Regions from separate parts of the Bradyrhizobium sp. McL0615 genome, predicted to be linked through region 1. Evidence: predicted binding sites of a transcription regulator. Region 1 holds the regulator's gene; each other region holds the start of a gene.
The links. Region 1 encodes PhoB, which activates phosphate uptake and scavenging genes when phosphate is short. Its sites were predicted from a motif close to TGTCATNNANCTGTCAT; they were not measured.
Positions count from the first base shown of each region.

Region 2: a site for PhoB is predicted at 2,733-2,749, ahead of phnC (phosphonate ABC transporter ATP-binding protein). Genes of this name have one in related genera too.
Region 3: a site for PhoB is predicted at 3,136-3,152, ahead of ACPPVP_RS20370 (DUF47 domain-containing protein). Genes of this name have one in related genera too.

Region 1 covers NZ_CP188254.1:839,919-844,587, forward strand. The annotation lists gene pstB (phosphate ABC transporter ATP-binding protein PstB) at 1-493, shown strand, start outside; gene phoU (phosphate signaling complex protein PhoU) at 505-1,221, shown strand; gene phoB (phosphate regulon transcriptional regulator PhoB) at 1,232-1,936, shown strand; gene ACPPVP_RS03875 (GcrA family cell cycle regulator) at 2,142-2,651, opposite strand; gene ACPPVP_RS03880 (aspartate aminotransferase family protein) at 3,162-4,370, shown strand; gene argF (ornithine carbamoyltransferase) at 4,370-4,669, shown strand, end outside.
Region 2 covers NZ_CP188254.1:3,380,482-3,385,150, forward strand. The annotation lists gene ACPPVP_RS15975 (DUF1045 domain-containing protein) at 94-783, opposite strand; gene ACPPVP_RS15980 (alpha-D-ribose 1-methylphosphonate 5-triphosphate diphosphatase) at 804-1,997, opposite strand; gene ACPPVP_RS15985 (DapH/DapD/GlmU-related protein) at 1,994-2,659, opposite strand; gene phnC (phosphonate ABC transporter ATP-binding protein) at 2,863-3,678, shown strand; gene phnD (phosphonate ABC transporter substrate-binding protein) at 3,756-4,669, shown strand, end outside.
Region 3 covers NZ_CP188254.1:4,329,394-4,334,062, reverse strand. The annotation lists gene ACPPVP_RS20385 (peptide chain release factor 3) at 1-898, opposite strand, end outside; gene sugE (quaternary ammonium compound efflux SMR transporter SugE) at 1,053-1,376, shown strand; gene ACPPVP_RS20375 (anion permease) at 1,368-2,372, opposite strand; gene ACPPVP_RS20370 (DUF47 domain-containing protein) at 2,450-3,094, opposite strand; gene ACPPVP_RS20365 (branched-chain amino acid ABC transporter permease) at 3,247-4,215, opposite strand; gene ACPPVP_RS20360 (branched-chain amino acid ABC transporter permease) at 4,217-4,669, opposite strand, start outside.

The DNA.
Region 1 (4,669 bases):
CATGGTGTTCCAGAAGCCGACGCCGTTCCCGATGACGATCTACGAAAACATCGCCTTCGGCATCCGGCTCTATGAGAAGATCTCCAAGTCGGAGATGGACGGCCGGGTCGAGAAGGCGCTGCGCGGTGGCGCGCTGTGGAACGAGGTCAAGGACAAGCTGAACGCAAGCGGGCTGTCGCTGTCCGGCGGCCAGCAGCAGCGGCTCTGCATCGCGCGCACGGTTGCGGTGCGGCCCGAGGTGATTTTGTTCGACGAGCCCTGCTCGGCGCTGGACCCGATCTCGACCGCCAAGGTCGAGGAACTGATCCAGGAGCTGGCGGAGGATTACACCATCGCCATCGTCACCCATAACATGCAGCAGGCGGCCCGCGTCTCGGACAAGACCGCCTTCATGTATCTCGGCGAGCTGATAGAGTTCGACGACACCAACAAGATTTTCACCTCGCCGAGCGATCGACGTACCCAAGATTACATCACCGGCCGGTTCGGTTGAGGAGATAACACATGGCTTCTGAACACACCGCCAAGGCATTCGACAGCGACCTCCAGGAATTGACCCGTCTCGTCGCCGAGATGGGCGGCCTGGCTGAGCGCATGATCACCGAATCCGTCGACGCGCTGGTCCGTCGCGACGTCGCTCTCGGCAAGCGCGTCGTCGCGTCTGACGTCGAGATCGACCGGCTGCAGCATCTGATCGAGGAGCGCGCGGTGCTGACTATCGCGCGCCGCCAGCCGATGGCGATCGACCTGCGCGAGATCGTCGGCGCCATGCGGGTCGCCACCGATCTGGAGCGGATCGGCGACCTCGCCAAGAACATGGGCAAGCGCGTCGCAGCACTGGAAAACGATTTCCAGCCGCTGAAGCTGATGCGCGGCCTCGAACACATGACCGACCTGGTGCAGTCGCAGGTCAAGTCGGTGCTGGACGCCTATGCAGCGCACGATCTGCCGGCGGCGATGGCGGTCTGGAAGGGCGACGAGGAAGTCGACGCCATCTGCACCTCGCTGTTCCGCGAGCTCCTGACCTATATGATGGAAGACCCGCGCAACATCTCGTTCTGCATCCATTTGATGTTCTGCGCCAAGAACATCGAACGGATCGGCGACCATGCCACCAATATCGCCGAGACCGTGTTCTACATGATCGAGGGCCAGCAGATGCTCGACAAGCGCCCGAAGGGCGACATGACGAATTTTGCCACGACCGTACCGAATAGCTGAGGGATAGAAGATGAGCGCGCGCATTATGGTGGTCGAGGACGAGGAAGCGCTGACCACGCTGTTGCGCTACAACCTCGACGCCGAAGGTTATGATGTCGAAACCGTCGCGCGCGGCGACGATGCGGATACCCGGTTGAAGGAACGGGTGCCCGATCTCGTCGTGCTGGACTGGATGCTGCCCGGTCTGTCAGGCATCGAACTCTGCCGGCGCCTGCGCGCCCGGCCGGAGACCAAGCAATTGCCGATCATCATGCTGACCGCGCGCGGCGAGGAGAGCGAGCGGGTGCGGGGGCTGGCGACCGGCGCCGACGATTACATCGTCAAACCGTTCTCGGTGCCGGAACTGCTGGCGCGGGTGAAGGGCCTGTTGCGGCGCGCGAGCCCGGAGCGGCTCGCCACCGTGCTGACCTATGGCGACATCGAACTGGATCGCGAGAAACGCCGCGTCGCGCGTTCGGGCCGCCAGATCGATCTCGGCCCGACCGAGTATCGCCTGCTGGAGTTTTTCCTGGAGCATCCCGGCCGCGTCTTCAGCCGCGAGCAATTGCTCGACAGCGTCTGGGGCCGCGACATCTATATCGACGAGCGCACCGTCGACGTCCATATCGGCCGCCTGCGCAAACTGCTCAACCCCGGCCGCGAGCAGGACCCGATCCGCACCGTGCGCGGCGCCGGCTACGCGCTGGATGACCGGTTTGCGAAGGTGGAGCCGTAAGGCTTCAGCGTTCGCAACCGCCGTCGTCCCTGCGAACGCAGGGACCCATACCCACAAATCTCGATTGTTGAAAAACGCTGGAGCTCCAGCGAAGCATAACCACTGACATCGGTGGTTATGGGTCCCTGCGTTCGCAGGGACGACAAACCATTTGGTTCGTAGCCCGGGTTGCGCTGCGCTCCATCCGGGCTCGATAAATCGCAACTTACCGCGTCGGCTTCGGCTGCTGCCTGCGCCGGTCGGAGGCCGGCTGATACGCCACGCGCGAGTGATGCGCGCAATAGGGCAGGCCCGCGAGCGCCTTGCCGCCGCAGAAGAAGAATTCCGGGCTCGAGGGATCGCCGACCGGCCAGTGGCAGGTGGCTTCGTTCAGTTCGAGCAGCGACAGCCGCTGGCTCATCGGCACCACGTTGTCGAAGGCGATCGGATCCGGCTCCATCTCGACCTCGAAAGCGTGCGCCAGCGCGGTGTTGCCGCGCGATACCGGGCGCGATACCCGCATCATCTGCTGCGCCGGGCGCGCCTTGCGCTGCCGCGGGGCGGCCGAGGAGGGGCTCTTGGCGCGGCCGGACAGGCCCAGCCGGTGCACTTTGCCGATCACAGCGTTTCGCGTCACATTTCCGAGTTCCGCGGCGATCTGGCTGGCCGACAATCCGGCTTCCCAGAGCTTTTTCAGCTGTTCGACGCGATCGTCGGACCAGGTCAATACCGTCATCGCATTCTTCCCTTCGCATCGCGCCGGCCAATCAGGGGCAGCACTGGCGACGTCATTCGTCTCAAAAATCCCTGCGGTCAGAATCCCTTAGCCCTCGCCGGGCGCGAAAGCCGCGCCCGAACGTGTACGCTGTACAAAATGGACTCTTGGGATCAGATCCGCCGCACGAGATGTCGTACCCGACAGCCCAAAAGCTACAATATGGCGGGACTCGGGCGCAAGAGTCCGCGCCGATGCGTCCACATGTTCCGGCATCTCTGCATTGCAGTGCGTGTTTTGCACCACACCGCAATCCTACGGAATTAACCTTTCTTGCGCCGCAGGAAGGCCCGCTTTCAGTGCTGGAAACACAGCCTTGTGGCGTGTTGACAGCGACCGCCGCCCACATAGAATACCTCCTACGTGCCGCCCTTAAGAGGCGGCACGTTTCGTTTTCGCAAGACCGGCTGCTGCCGCGTTCGCGCTCACGCTCGCATGCTCCGCGGCCGGTCAAAACCTTCAGTGATTGCCATGACCCAAAGCGCCACGTCGCATCTGCTCCCCGTCTTCGCCAGGGTCGATCTCGGCTTCGAGCGCGGCGAGGGCTGCTGGCTGACCGCCACCAATGGCGATCGCTATCTCGACTTCACCTCGGGCGTTGCGGTGAACGCGCTGGGGCACTGCCATCCGTACCTGATCGCGGCGCTGCAGGAGCAGGCGACAAAGCTCTGGCACATGTCGAACCTGTTCAAGAGCCCGGACGGCGAAAAGCTTGCCGCGCGGCTCTGCGAGCAGAGCTTTGCCGACATGGTTTTCTTCTGCAATTCCGGCGCCGAGGCGATGGAAGGCGTGATCAAGGTGGTGCGCCGCTACCAATTCTCCAAGGGCCATCCCGAGCGCTATCGCATCATCACCTTCGAGGGCGCCTTCCACGGCCGCACCCTGGGCACGCTCGCCGCGACCGGTTCCGCCAAATATCTCGAAGGCTTTGGCCCGCCGATGGACGGCTTTGACCAGGTGCCGCACGGCGATCTCGAAGCGGTGAAGAAGGCGATCGGGCCGCACACCGCGGGCATCCTGATCGAGCCGGTGCAGGGCGAGGGCGGCGTGCGCTCGGCGCCGCAGTCCTTCTTCAAGGCGCTGCGCCAGCTCTGCGACGAGCACGGCCTGCTGTTGGCGTTCGACGAGGTGCAGACCGGCATGGGCCGCACCGGCGATCTCTTCGCCTACAAGCGCGTCGGCGTGACGCCGGATGTGATGTCGCTGGCGAAAGCGCTCGGCGGCGGCTTTCCGATCGGCGCGGTGCTGGCCACTGCGGACGCAGCTTCGGGCATGACGCCCGGCTCGCACGGCTCGACCTTCGGCGGCAATCCGTTGGCGATCGCGGCGGCCAATGCCGTGCTCGACGTGATGCTGAAGCCCGGCTTCTTCGATCACGTGCAGAAGATGTCGCTTTTGATCAAACAGAAACTGGCCTTCGTGGTCGACCGCTATCCCACCGTGCTCTCGGAAGTGCGCGGCGAGGGGCTTTTGGTCGGCGTCAAGGCCGTAGTGCCCTCCGGCGATCTCGTCAACGCGCTGCGCGGCGAGAAATTGCTCACCGTCGGCGCCGGCGACAATGTGGTGCGGTTCCTGGCACCGTTGATCGTGACCGAGGCCGAGATCGACGAGTCGGTTCAGATGCTTGAGCGCGCCTGCATCGCGCTGTCGGGCAATCAGTTGAAGAAGGCGGCGGGGTGATGAGCAAATCCGTCCGTCACTTCCTCGATATAAACGAATTGCCGCCGAAGGAGTTGCGCAACATGCTGGCGCTGGGCGCCGACATGAAGGCCAAGCTCAAGGCGCACGAGAAGGCCGGCAAGCCGCTCGAAGGCAAGACGCTGGCGATGATCTTCGAACGTCCCTCGACGCGCACGCGGGTGTCGTTCGATGTCGGCATGCGCCAGCTTGGCGGTGAGGCCATCATGCTGACGGGCGCGGAAATGCAGCTCGGCCGCGGCGAGACCATCGCCGACACCGCCCGCGTGTTGTCGCGCTAT
Region 2 (4,669 bases), 2.5 Mb from region 1:
CTCAGGTTGGGCCGTGAAGACGGGCTATTTGGTGCCCCAATCCTACTTTGCATGGGGTTGTTTTCGATATTTTGAGTTTGGTGCGCTGGCCCGTCAGTCCTGCAATTGCCAGCGGCCAATGACGCGAAACCGCGAGTTCGGAGTTTCCTGGCGGCACAGAGCAATAGCGTCGATCGCGAGCCGGCCGATGCCCGTTGCCGCAAACCTCTCGCGCAGCATCGCCACGACAGGTTCGCGCCGTTCAGCGGGAAGCCGTCCCGTCAGCGTCATGTGGAAGCGAAACTCCTCGAAGACGTAGGGGTAGCCCCAGCGGTCGAGATAGTCGCGCTGCCGCGGCGTCAGCTTGTCGGGATTGCGCCGTGCGCGATCTTCCGGGTTGAGCGGAGCCCGGAACGGATCGAACGCCTTGGTCGCTTCAGCGGCGAGCAGTTCGAGCTCTGCTGAAGGCTCGGCCGGGATCACCGCGATGAAACCACTGATCGAATCGACGACCGGCTGGATCACCGGCACGGGCCGGGCCAGATCGGCGAACAATTCGCATGCCGCGGCAAGCTGTGCCTCGGCCTTGCCGTCGGCCAGTGCCATCGGCGCCTTCAGCGTGGCGTGAAAGCCGTATTTGCGCGGATCCTGCGTCAGGTCGCGCCAGTCCAATGGCAGCCCATCCGGAAAGGGCAGGTCGTCGCCGCCATAGGCGTCGTACCCGAGCAGCGACGCGCCGAACCGGTCGAGCGCGCTGCCTTGTGCGGCGGTGTAGTAGATTGCGTAACGGGGATAGTTTGCCATCGCGCCAGAATAGGGCCGTCTCACGCGGCTGCAACTGCCTTCCGGGGAGCGACCGACGAGCGGACGAGACGGTGCGCTTCAGTCAGATGCACCAGACGTCCCGCAGCAACGACGGCGACGACGCGCGGCCGCAACGGCACCGTGTCATCGACGAGGATGATGTCGGCGCGCTGTCCCGCGGCGAGCAAGCCGCGATCGGCGAGGCCGGCGGCGCGCGCCGGCGCCGACGAGATCAATTGCCACGCCTCGGCCAGCGGCAGCACGCCGTCGGCGGCGAGACGAAACGCCGCCAGCAGCGGTGCCGGGTAGTAATAGTCCGACGCCAGCACCGAACAGAGGCCCTTGGCGATCATGTCGGAGGCCTTGGTCCAGCCGGTGTGGCTGCCGCCGCGCACGACATTGGGCGCGCCGAACACGATGAAATCAGAGGCTTCGGCGGCGTCGCGGGCGGTCTCCTCGTTGACCGGAAATTCGGCGATTGTCACGCCTTGCGCACGAAAGGCCTGCCGCATCGCCGGGCTTTCGTCGTCATGCGAGAGCATCCGGACATCAGCCGCGCGCGCCGCCTGCGCCAGCCGGGCGATCGACGCCGGCACGTCGTGGCCGCGGCAGACCACACTTTGTACAAGGTCGTCGAACGCCTCATTGGTAAGACCCGTGCGCTCCACCATGCGGCTGCGCTTCAGCGGTTTGGTAAGGCTGGCGACGGTCGAGTCCATGTGGTCGTTGAAGGCGAACAGGTCGACGCGGCCTTCCGACAGCCAGTCGATGATTTCGCTTTCCGCATCGAGATTGTAGGTCTCCTGGCGCAGATGGAAGCGGGTATCGGCGGCGAGCTGCGGCCGCATCTGCTCGATCGCCTCCAGCATTTTCCGCGCGTTGTCGGCGCCGCGAAGGCCGGGCTCCCACGACCAGGTCGTGGCATGATAGACGGTGGTGATGCCGTTGCTGACCGCCTGGCGGTCGCTGTCGATCAGCGCGATATCGATCGGAAAATCGACGCCGGGTCGCGGCATCATTTGCCGCTCGAAGGCGTCGCCATGCAGATCGACAATGCCTGGCAGCACCAGCAAGCCGCCGGCATCGATGCCGGGCGAGCCATGGCTGTTGTCCGTACCCACGGCGACGATCTCGCGGCCGGCAATTCGCAATGTGGTTTCGAGAATCTCATGTCCGAGCAGGGCCCGGCCACCTTCAATGAACAGTTCGGTCACGATGCGGCACTCTGGTTGAATGGATGACGGCCGGATGCTTCGGCCGATTCGTACTTGCCGAGAAAGCCCTCGACATCGAGTTTTCGGAAATCGGGCAGGGCGCGGCGAAGCGTCTCATGGTCCCAGTCCCACCATGCCAGCTCCGCCAGCCGCCCGGCAATGGATTCCGGAAACCGCTGCTTAATCGGCCGCGCCGGGTTGCCTGCCACGATCGCATAGGCGGGGACGTTCTTGGTGACGACGGCGCCGGCTGCGACCACCGCGCCGGTGCCGATCGAGCGGCCGGGCAGGATCACTGCGCCGTGGCCGATCCAGACGTCATGGCCGATATGGACGTGATGCTCGCGCCGCCATGCAAAGAAATCGGCATCGTCGCTTTCGCCCGGAAAATAGCTGCTGGCGCGATAGGTGAAATGCGCCTGCGAGGCGCGCTGCATCGGGTGATTGCCCGGGTTGATCCGCGTCATCGCCGCGATTGAGCAGAATCTTCCGATCGTGGTGTAGCTGATCTGCGCGTCGTTCACGACGTAGGAATAATCCGCCATCGTGACCTCGAGCAGGATGGTCCGCGCGCCGACCTCTGTGTAGGCGCCGAGCTTGCAATCGCGCACCGAGGCGGTGGGATCGACGGCCGGTTCAGCGGAAAGCATCTTGCCGGCCATCGGTGGCGTCCATCAGCAACAGAGGAAAGGTCATTGGCGTCCGCTCGTCTTCGATGCGCTTGATGACAGGATCATGACGGATGCATGACGACCCGCTGCTGTGGACGGGGGTGTGGACGAACGCCGCACCGCAGCAGTCGTGTCACACAACTGTTAGATCGAACCGTTAGCGATGCTCCACGACTGGAATTCTGGAGCATTGCATGCTGGTGGTGGATGGTTTGACGTGTCGGTTCGGCACCAAAGCCGCAGTGGATAACGCGTCATTTTCGATCGCGCCCGGCAGCTTCGTCGGCGTGATCGGCCGTTCCGGTGCCGGAAAATCCACGCTGCTTCGGATGATCAACCGCCTCGCTGAACCTTCCGAGGGGCGCATTCTGTTCGAAGGCGTCGACGTGACCGCACTGCGTGGCAAGGATCTTCGGCAGTGGCGTGCGCGCTCCGCGATGATCTTTCAGCAGTTCAATCTGGTCGGCCGGCTCGACGTTCTGACCAATGTGCTGATGGGCCGGCTGGCGGAAATTCCGTCCTGGCGCTCGCTGACGCAGCTCTGGCCGGAAGAGGACAGGGCGCTGGCGATGTCGGCGCTGGAGCAGTTCGATATGGCTGGGATCGCCGCCCAGCGCGCCGACCAGCTTTCCGGCGGCCAGCAGCAGCGCGTCGCCATCGCCCGCGCGCTGGTGCAGGAGCCCGACATTATTCTCGCCGACGAACCGATCGCCTCGCTTGATCCCCGCAACACCCGGATCGTGATGGATGCGCTGCTGCGCATCAACAAGCATTTCGGCATCACCGTGATCTGCAACCTGCACTCGCTCGATCTGGCGCGAAGCTACTGCGACCGGTTGATTGGCATGGCCGCAGGGCGGGTGGTGTTCGATGGGGCGCCCGAGACGCTGACCGATCGGATCGCGCGCGAACTCTACGATCTCGAAGCCGATGATGTCATGGGCGCCGCGCCCGCGCAGGCACCCGGCGCTGCGGCGATGCCTGAACTCGGCACGGCAGCCGCAGCCTGAGTGTCATTTCTGTACAGGGTAGCCGGTTGCAAGCCTGCAATCGGCAAAGAGGCGTAACCACAACAAGAGGGCTCACCATGATCACCCGTCGTATCGTTCTGGCCGGCGCAGCTGCGCTGGCATTCACCGCTTCAGCCTCGGCACAGGACTGGAAGAGCAAATATCCCGAACTAACATTTGCCGTGGTGCCAGCCGAAAACGCTTCGGGGGTCACCGAGCGCTGGACGCCGTTCGTCGCCTATCTCTCCAAGGAGCTGGGCATCAAGGTCACGCTGCGCATCGCCAACGACTACGCGGCCGTGATCGAAGGCCAGCGCGCCGGCAACATCCATATCGCCAGCTACGGCTCGGCATCGTTTGCCCGCGCCCGCCTGACCGGCGTCAAGACCGACGCCTTCGCCAACGACATCAATGCCGACGGCTCGACCGGCTATTATTCGGTGTTCTTCGTCAAGGCGTCGAGCGCTTACAAGAATATCGATCAGCTGAAGGGCAAGAACCTCGGCCTGGTCGACCCAAATTCGACGTCGGGCAACAATGTGCCGCGCTTCGAACTCGACAAGCTCGGCATCTCCGACGCCGATGGCTATTTTGGCAAGGTCGTCTTCACCGGCAGCCACGAGAACGCCATGCTGGCGCTGTCGCAGGGCACCGTCGATGTCGCCGCCAATCAGTGGACCAACGACGACGATTCCACGCTCGCCCAGATGCTGCACAAGGGCATGCTGAAAAACGCCGACGGGTCGGCGATGAAGAAGGACGATTTCCGGATCATCCACAAGTCGGCCCCGATCATCAACGGACCCTACGCCTACAATGCGGATCTGCCTGCGGATCTGAAGGCGGCGATTGCCAAGGCGTTCACCGAAGCGCCGACCAAGGACAAGGCCGCGTTCGACCGCCTGTCCGACGGCCAGAAGAAAGGCTTTAACCCGGCGACCACCAAGGACTGGGATGGTACTATCGAGTTGATCAAGTTCGTCGATGCGTT
Region 3 (4,669 bases), 3.5 Mb from region 1:
GCTCGGCGGCCTCGACCTTGCGCAAATTGCTGTCCTGCGCGCGCGGCGCAGGCGCAAACTTGCCGAGACCTTCCAGCAAGTCGCCAACGCCGAAATTGCGCAGCGCGCTGCCGAAATAGACTGGTGTCAGGTGGCCTTCGCGAAACGCCTCCAGCTCGAACGGCTTGCAGGCTTCCGAGACCAGCGCGAGTTCATCCTTGATCTCGGTGACGTCGAGATTGGGGTTACGGCCGGCGAGATCGGCGATGTCGATCTGCTGTGCCGCGCCAGTCTTGGCGGCCCCACCTTCCAGCAAACGCACGCCGCCATCGATGACATCGTAGGTGCCGAGGAAATCGCGACCACGGCCGACCGGCCAGGTCATCGGCGTGGTGTCGAGCGCTAGCGTCTTTTCGATCTCGTCCAGGAGTTCGAACGTATCGCGGCTCTCGCGGTCCATCTTGTTGATGAAGGTGATGATCGGAATGTCGCGCAGCCGGCAAACCTCGAACAGCTTCCGGGTCCGCGCCTCGATTCCCTTGGCAGCGTCGATCACCATCACAGCGGAATCGACCGCCGTCAGCGTGCGATAGGTGTCCTCGGAAAAGTCCTCGTGGCCCGGCGTATCCAGCAGGTTGAAGACGAGGCCCTCGAATTCGAACGTCATCACCGAGGTCACGACCGAGATGCCGCGCTCGCGCTCGATCTTCATCCAGTCGGAGCGGGTGTTGCGGCGCTCGCCCTTGGCCTTGACCTGCCCCGCCAGATTGATGGCGCCGCCGAACAGCAGCAGCTTTTCGGTCAGCGTGGTCTTGCCGGCGTCCGGGTGGGAGATGATCGCAAACGTGCGCCGCCGCGCCACTTCATCTGCAAGCGGCGAGCGGGGCGGCGATTCGGCTGAAACGGCAATATCGGACATGAGGCTCGAGCGTTTGGCAGGGAAAACCGGCCTAATCAAGCCTCATTTGGTGGTTGCGGCGGCAACTCGCCAGTCCCATATCGGCAGCGGAAGGACGGCCTTCCAATTCACAGCGCATTCGCGGGGACGACCCTGCCTGATCAGGAGGGTCGTGATGGCCTGGATCGTATTGTTCGTCGCCGGCCTCATGGAAATTGGCTGGGCCATCGGCCTCAAAGATACCGAAGGTTTCACGCGGCTCGCTCCATCCGTCCTGACGCTCGCCTGCATGGCGGGCAGCATCCTCCTGCTCGGTCTTGCCCTGAAAACGCTACCGATCGGAACCGCCTACGCGGTATGGACCGGCATCGGCGCGGTCGGAACGGCCATCCTGGGCATCGCGCTGTTCGGCGAGCCTGCCACCGCCGCGCGCCTGGCCTGCATCGGGCTGATCGTGGCCGGCATTATCGGGCTAAAGCTCGTCACCGGATCAGCGTAGCAACAACGCCGCCCAGTAGGTCAGCGCTGCAACGAAGGCGGAAGCCGGAATGGTGATCACCCAGGCGTAGACGATCGAACTCGCCACGTTCCAGCGCACCGCCGAGACCCGCCGCGCGGCGCCGACGCCGACGATGGCGCCGGTAATGGTGTGGGTGGTGGAGACGGGAACCCCGAGATAGGTCGCCATAAAGAGGGTCGCCGCCCCGCCAGTTTCGGCGCAGAAGCCCTGCATCGGCGTCAGCTTGGTGATCCGCAATCCCATGGTGCGAACGATCCGCCAGCCGCCCATCAGCGTGCCCAGCGCCATCGCGGCCTGGCAGGACAGCACCACCCAGAAGGGGATGGAGAATTCGGTGCCGAGATGGCCCTGCGAATAGAGCAGCACCGCGATGATGCCCATGGTCTTTTGCGCGTCGTTGCCGCCATGGCCGAGCGAATAAAGCGACGCCGATACGAATTGCAGGATGCGAAAGGCGCGGTCGACCGCGAAAGGCGTCGAGCGCACCGAGGCCCAGGACACGATCGCAACCAGTACCAGCGCCAGCAGGAAGCCTACCAGCGGCGATAGCACGATTGCCAGCAGCGCCTTGGACAGGCCACTCCAGACCGCCGCCGAAAATCCGGCCTTTGCCATGCCCGCGCCGACCAGCCCGCCGATCAACGCGTGCGAACTGGACGAGGGAATTCCGAGCGCCCACGTGATCAGGTTCCAGACGATGGCGCCCACAAGTGCCGCGAAGATCACGGTGGCATCGACGACGCTCGGCTCAATGATGCCGGTGCCGATCGTATTGGCGACGTGGAGTCCGAACACCGCGAAGGCAATGAAATTGAAGAAGGCGGCCCACAGCACCGCATATTGTGGGCGCAGCACGCGGGTCGACACGATCGTAGCGATCGAATTGGCAGCGTCGTGCAATCCATTGAGGAAGTCGAACAGCAGCGCGACCGCGATCAGAAAGATCAGAATCGGAAGTCCGAGCGAGGCGTCCACTGGATTGGCCCTGCCCTATATCACTTGCTTGAGCATGATCTTCTCGGAAAACCGGTATCCACTTTTCCGGATCATGCTCAGACCTGTTCGATCACGATGGAGTTGATCTCGTTGGCAACGTCGTCGAAGCGATCGGACACTTTCTCGAGATGCTTGTAGATCTCGGCGCCCACAATGAATTCCATCGAGCTGCCGCCGCGATGCTTGAGATACAGCTCCTTCAAACCGATATCGTGGAGGTCATCGATACGGCCTTCCAGCTTGCCGATCTCCTCGGTAATGGCGGTCAGCATCGCAACGTTGTTTCCGATCGCCTGCATCAGCGGCAGCGCGCGGCCGACCAGATTGGCGCATTCGACCAAAAGCGTCCCGATCTCGCGCATCGGCGGCTCGAACGTGCGGACCTCGAACAGCACCACCGCCTTGGCGGTCTGCTGCATCTGATCGATCGCATCGTCCATCGCCGTGATCAGGTTCTTGATGTCGCCGCGGTCGAACGGGGTAATGAAAGTGCGCCGGACCGCCGTCAGTACCTCGCGCGTGATGCCGTCGGCATCATTTTCGAACTGGTTGACACGCTGGCAGAACACCGGCGTTTCGTCGCCGCCACGCAGCATATCCTGAAGCGCCAGCGCCCCCTGCACCACCGTCTGGGCATGCCGATCAAAAAGATCAAAAAATCGCTCCTCTTTCGGCAAAAAGGCACGAAACCAGCGCATCAGCATTGGTCAAAATCCATCGTTCTGGAGGCCGTCGGGCAGCCCGTCACAGGGTTGTCATAGACCATTCGCAGGCAAAGCGCGCCACAGGGTGACCCGGGAACCGGGTCATCCACCGCTTTGTGACACCGAAAACTGCGCCAAAACCGGCCGTTTTACAGGGATCGGCGGAAATAATGCGCGATCTCGCCGATTACGCCGCGGCGGAAGGTCAGCACGCAGGCGACGAAGATGACGCCCTGGATCACCGTCACCCACTGCCCGAACCCGGCCAGATATTGCTGCATGGCGATGATGACGAAGGCGCCGACGACCGGGCCAAAGATGGTGCCGAGGCCACCGACCAGCGTCATCAGCACGATTTCGCCGGACATCGACCAGTGCACGTCGGTGAGCGAGGCGTTCTGCGCCACGAACACCTTTAGCGAACCGGCAAAGCCCGCGAGCGTGCCGGACAGGATGAAGGCAAGCAGCTTGTACTGGTCGGTCTTGTAGCCCAGCGAGATCGCCCGCGGCTCGTTCTCGCGGATTGCCTTCAAGACCTCGCCGAACGGCGAGTTGATGGTGCGATAGATCAAGAGGAAGCCGGCGAGGAACCCGGCCAGCACGACGTAGTACAGCACCGTCGGCTTGGCGAGATTGAAGATTCCGAACAGATAGCCCTGCGGAATGCCCTGAATGCCGTCTTCGCCATGGGTGAACGGCGCCTGCAGGTAGATGAAGTAGAGCAACTGCGACAGCGCCAGCGTGATCATCGAGAAGTAGATGCCCTGCCGCCGGATCGAGATGAAGCCGGTGACGACCGAAAGCGCGGCAGCGCCGGCGATGCCGACCAGAATTCCGAGTTCGGGCGACACGCCCCACACCTTGAGCGCATGCGCCGTGCAATAGCCCGCCGTCCCCAGGAACATCGCGTGACCGAATGACAGCAGGCCGCCATAGCCGATCAGCAGATTGAAGGCGCAGGCGAGCAGCGCGAAGCACAAAGCCTGCATCACGAAGAACGGGTAGATGCCGGTCATCGGCACAAGCCCCAGCAGCACCGCCATTGCCGCAAACACGATCATCTCGTCGCGCATCGCGCGCGGCGTTACCGGCAGTGTGTCGTCAGTCAATGCGCTCATGTCAGGCCGCCCGTCCAGTCAGTCCCGTGGGCTTTATCAGCAACACCAGCACCATCAGGACAAACACCACGGTGTTGGAAGCCTCGGGATAAAAATACTTGGTAAGCCCTTCGATCACGCCGAGGGCAAAACCGGTGATGATCGATCCCATGATCGACCCCATGCCGCCGATCACCACCACCGCGAACACGACGATGATCAGGTCGGCGCCCATCAGCGGCCGCACCTGGTTGATCGGCGCGGACAGCACGCCGGCCAGCGCGGCCAGGCCTACGCCAAGGCCGTAGGTCAGCGTGATCATCCTGGGCACGTTGATGCCGAACGCGCGGACCAGGGTCGGGTTTTCGGTCGCGGCGCGCAGATTGGCGCCAAGCCGAGTCTTTTCGATCAGATACCAGGTGGCAATGCAGACCACGAGCGAGAAGATGACCACCCAGCCGCGATAGACCGGCAG